Regions from separate parts of the Shewanella sp. S1-49-MNA-CIBAN-0167 genome, predicted to be linked through region 1. Evidence: riboswitches for the same ligand, from Rfam matches in the RefSeq annotation. Region 1 holds a riboswitch; the other holds the start of a gene.

Region 1 (2,417 bases):
CGCAAATCTTTTCGATATCTAACCTAATTGTTAGACTCATTTTGGCTTAATTAACGAAAAAATATTATGGAAAATGTTATCGATACATTGTGGTATGAATATCAAACGACTCATTTTTTGTTCACCCAACGCCTTTCTAATGATTTCCCATTTGCTATAGTTACCGCTCATAACCCCCGGGGGACTAGCCTCTCACCGAGTCAAAATCGTTTACTTGATCATCAGCTTCAATCTAAAATCCAACAGTATAATCGGCCCTATCGTGCCTTAATCGGTGCGGCCGCTGATTGGTCACATATGGAAAAAAGCTGGGCAGTTTTTATTGATAAAGAACAGGCTGTTGAGCTAGGAAGAGAGTTAAATCAACATGCAATTTATTACGTTAATCAAGGTTTGATATCTCTGGTTGCGTGTCTTGATACCATCAAACCTGACGTTGAAATGGGCGCATTTAATCAGCGATTACGGCTGGTTAATGAACTGCCAGAGATTAGTTTCTATACTGGATGAGCGCTGGGTTAATTTAGAGCGCTTAATCGCTACTGAATGTTTTGAGTCATTAATCGAGACAATAAAATATATATTGTCTCGATTAATTGCGTTATTTGGTTTTTTTTGCGTATATATTGGCTTTTTTCTAATATAGAACAATGACAGATCCGCTATCGCTACGACAGATTATCTAACAACAAAGATATTTTTATCAAAACAGTGTTTTTTTACTGGGTTTGTTGATTGACTTGTTAGGGCATTTGTTGCTATTTTCATCAGCTCTCCTTCGGGAGAAACAGAAGAGGAGCGTTAACTAGGTAGTAAGTGAGAGGATGCCAGTCCGATGACAACTTATGATGGAGATTAGCGCCGAGGTATCAGTTTGTTTGGCGAACATTGATATCGGTCGTTTAGGCTGAATCCTAACGATTGTCACCTTTTTTTGGTGGAGAGCTTCTGGTGATGATTGCTGTTTCCCTTCTATAAGGGTGCGTTATCTTAGCACCAGGCTCTTCGAACGTAGTGTGTTCGGAGCGTATATCATGTTAGTAAATCACGTCTTATTTTCTAGTCTTTGGCAAACTGCGGAGGCATCAGTATGAGCATTATCTCTGAAACTGTTGTTCTTGAAACCGTGGTGCCTGAAATAGCCACATCAGAATTAGTCGTAGCCAAATTTGGCGGTACGTCGGTTGCTGATTACGCCTCTATGAGTCGTTGTGCCAATATTGTCTTGGCTAACCAAGCCACTCGTCTCGTGGTGGTGAGTGCCTCCAGTGGTGTCACCAATTTATTAGTTGAGCTGACTCAAGCTAATGTCAACGATGAACGACGACTAGTACTCCTTAAGCAAATTGCTCAAATTCAATATGCGATTCTCGATGAATTAGGCCGTCCACAAGACGTGGCGGCCAGTATTGATAAAATTCTGAGCCGAATGTCAGTATTAAGTGAATCGTTAGAACTTGATCGCAGCAAAGCGATTATGGACGAATTGCTGTCAACGGGTGAGCAATGTTCATCGATTTTATTTTCAGCGGTTATTCGGGAAAAAGGCACCGCTTCAAATCATTTCGATGTGCGTCAGGTGCTGCGTACCGACAGCTATTTTGGCCGTGCAGAACCACAGATTGAAGTCATTTCAACGCTTGCTGGTGATTTTTTAAAACCCTTACTTGCTCGTTATATCATTGTCACCCAAGGATTTATTGGAGCTGATGACAGTGGCCGAACCACAACATTAGGCCGTGGTGGCAGTGATTATTCGGCGGCATTACTGGCTGAAGCGCTCCGTGCCACAGCGGTTGAAATTTGGACCGATGTCGCCGGTATTTATACCACTGATCCACGGCTTGCCCCTAATGCGCGTCCCATTGCCGAAATTAGCTTTAATGAGGCGGCTGAGATGGCCACCTTTGGCGCTAAAGTATTGCATCCCGCCACCATTTTACCGGCTGTGAGACAAAAAATTCAGGTGTTTGTGGGATCAAGTAAAGCCCCTGAAATGGGCGGAACTTGGATCCGCCATCAAGTAGACGATACCCCAGTATTTAGAGCTGTGGCATTGCGCCGCGATCAAACATTACTTAACTTGCATAGCTTACAAATGTTACATGCTCAGGGTTTTTTAGCAGAAACGTTTGCGACTTTAGCTCGACATAAAATTTCGGTGGATCTCATTACCACCTCTGAAGTTAACGTGGCATTGACCTTAGATAAAACCGGTTCTGATTCGAGCGGACACGGCTTGTTAAGTGAGTCATTATTGCAAGAGTTATCGCAGCATTGTGGTGTTCGCGTCGAAGAGAACTTAGCCTTAATCGCCATTATAGGTAATCGTATTGCATCGACTGCGGGTGTTTGTAGTCGCGTATTTAAGGTGCTGGAAAACCATAATGTAAGGATGATTTGCCAAGGCGCCAGCC
Region 2 (2,417 bases), on a different contig from region 1:
CGTTCCGGTTGAAAATGCGGTAATGCCAGCTAATAAAAATAACATTGCTGGTAACAAAGCAAATGGAATGTTGTCAGTAGCCAAACTGGCCATGTACTTACCGGTTTCAAGCTGACCAATTACGCTGGAAATAGTCCAAGCAAATAATAAAATGTAAATTGCAGGTAGCATTGAACGTGCACCAACAGACATTCCTTTGAACAGCATAGTCAGCTCAACTTTCTGCTGGAACGCTAACAATACGGTGACAATCAATCCCACTAAAGATCCAAAAAATAGAGAAAAACTGACGTCTGTATTTTCGAATGCGCCTAACACACTAAACACTTGGTCTTTGGCTACTAATGCCTCAGCGCCACTGGAAACCATAAAGTAAACGGTCGCAAACACTAATATGGCGATAGGTAAAAACAACCCAATCACTTTACCGGTGTCAGCTTCCGGTAAATCGGTCACGGCGCCAGGTGGCTTGCCTTTTGATTCATCAAATAAGTTACCTCGAAGTGCATTAAATTCATGCTGGCGCATTGGACCCACATCTAAGCCAAAAATCGCCACACACACTAATAACAGTAACGAGAACAACGCATAAAAGTTCATTGGGATCATTTGAATGAACACACTTAGATGACCAGAATCAGCAAAACCATGTGCCGTTAAAATACCGCCAATGAGCGCAATAATATATGCCCCCCAGCTCGATACAGGAGAAATAACGCAAATAGGAGCTGCAGTAGAGTCAAGAATATAGGCGAGTTTAGCGCGTGAAATATGATATCTGTCTGTAATAGGTCGAGAAATAGAACCCACAACTAAACTGTTGAAGTAATCATCAATAAAGACTACACAACCGAGAAAAATGGTCATTAACTTAGCATCACGCTTATTACGAATGCGCAGTTTAGCCCAATCGGCAAACGCTCGAGCCGATCCACTCACGGTGATCAGCGCAGTGATCATCCCAAGTACAATTAAAAACCCTAGAATATAGACATTCCATGAACTCAGTTCACCGTCTTTCCAGACAAGCTGGCTAGCGGTTTGCACGATATACTCACCCGTTCCAACCAGCGAAAACTGAGTGAGCAATAAGGCACCAAAAATAATACCTAAACCTAAGGATAATAAAACTTTACGGGTTAATATGGCTAACGTAATTGCCACAAGAGGAGGCAATACAGAAAGAGCCGAATCGGCATAACTTGTCATCATAATAGTTAATTTATGTCTTCGTTGGATACGAATGAAGCAAAACTAAAAATAAGACTAAGCATACACAGAAAGCATATGCACAACTTACTAGTAGCACTCCACAGTAATACCCATTTAATATGAATATCATTATTTTTATCTTATCGATAAAAAACACCATGACAGTGCAGTCCCTTTCAAGAACTGCCCCAACAAATGCGCTTGATAGACCCATTTGCTTCGGCATTGCATCCTTTTATGTTGAATTATTGGCATCACCCAATTCAACATGACTTTTATGCAACGCACCTCTACTTTTGTTGTTTGTACTTAAAGCTCATTACAAACAGCGCGAACATACAACCATAAGTAGCATATGCAATGCCAGTAAAAAACACTTAACCGAAGTGCAAATAACAATAACAATAACTTAAACCACAACCTATTAGCATTAATGTAACGTTTTTACATAAAACACACGCTAGCGTAACGGGCACAGAAATAGCAACGGCATACAAGCGTCGACATTTGAACGGAAACCTCTTTTCAAGATCAGGATAGATCCAGTAATAATCCAAAAGTAATCCAAAAGTAATCCAATAAAAAAGGTTTCTACCTTATGAGTAGAAACCGTTTAGAATCGATCGACAAGACGCTCAATAACACTTCTACATCAGTAGCCATTGCTGACTAGATCAACTCGCATCTCTCTAATTGAAGCCCGATTATACGAGATTATTCAGTGCTGGTACCGCTTCAAATAAATCGGCAACCAGTCCATAATCAGCCACTTGAAAAATAGGTGCTTCTGGATCTTTATTAATCGCTACAATCACTTTTGAATCTTTCATACCGGCAAGATGTTGAATCGCACCAGAAATACCTACCGCAATATACAAGTCAGGTGCGACAATCTTACCCGTTTGACCCACTTGTAAATCGTTTGGCACAAAACCAGCATCCACAGCCGCACGAGATGCGCCAACAGCCGCGCCTAGTTTATCTGCCAATTGCTCTAATAAAGCAAAGTTCTCACCGTTACCCATGCCACGGCCACCAGACACAATAATGCCTGCATTACCGAGTTCAGGACGGACTGATTCAGTTAACGATTGAGATACAAATTCAGTGCGGGCATCAATTGCTTGACTTAAGTTTATCGCTTCAGCACTGCCTGTTGAGGCCGCAGCATCAAAGGCACTTGAGCGCACGGTCATGACTTTCTT

What was found. Region 1 has a riboswitch for lysine ahead of lysC (lysine-sensitive aspartokinase 3). Riboswitches for the same ligand answer to the same signal wherever they lie in the genome.
Region 2: linked by a shared signal. The riboswitch ahead of AAEZ00_RS12540 (Na+/H+ antiporter NhaC family protein) and the one ahead of lysC (lysine-sensitive aspartokinase 3) in region 1 are both predicted to bind lysine.

What each region holds. Positions count from the first base shown of each region.
Region 1 is NZ_JBEOPO010000005.1:58,419-60,835, forward strand. Features, by position in the region: gene AAEZ00_RS03495 (DUF3293 domain-containing protein) at 67-510, shown strand; lysine riboswitch at 784-956, shown strand; gene lysC (lysine-sensitive aspartokinase 3) at 1,091-2,417, shown strand, end outside.
Region 2 is NZ_JBEOPO010000024.1:24,048-26,464, forward strand. Features, by position in the region: gene AAEZ00_RS12540 (Na+/H+ antiporter NhaC family protein) at 1-1,212, opposite strand, end outside; lysine riboswitch at 1,296-1,513, opposite strand; gene AAEZ00_RS12545 (electron transfer flavoprotein subunit alpha/FixB family protein) at 1,917-2,417, opposite strand, start outside.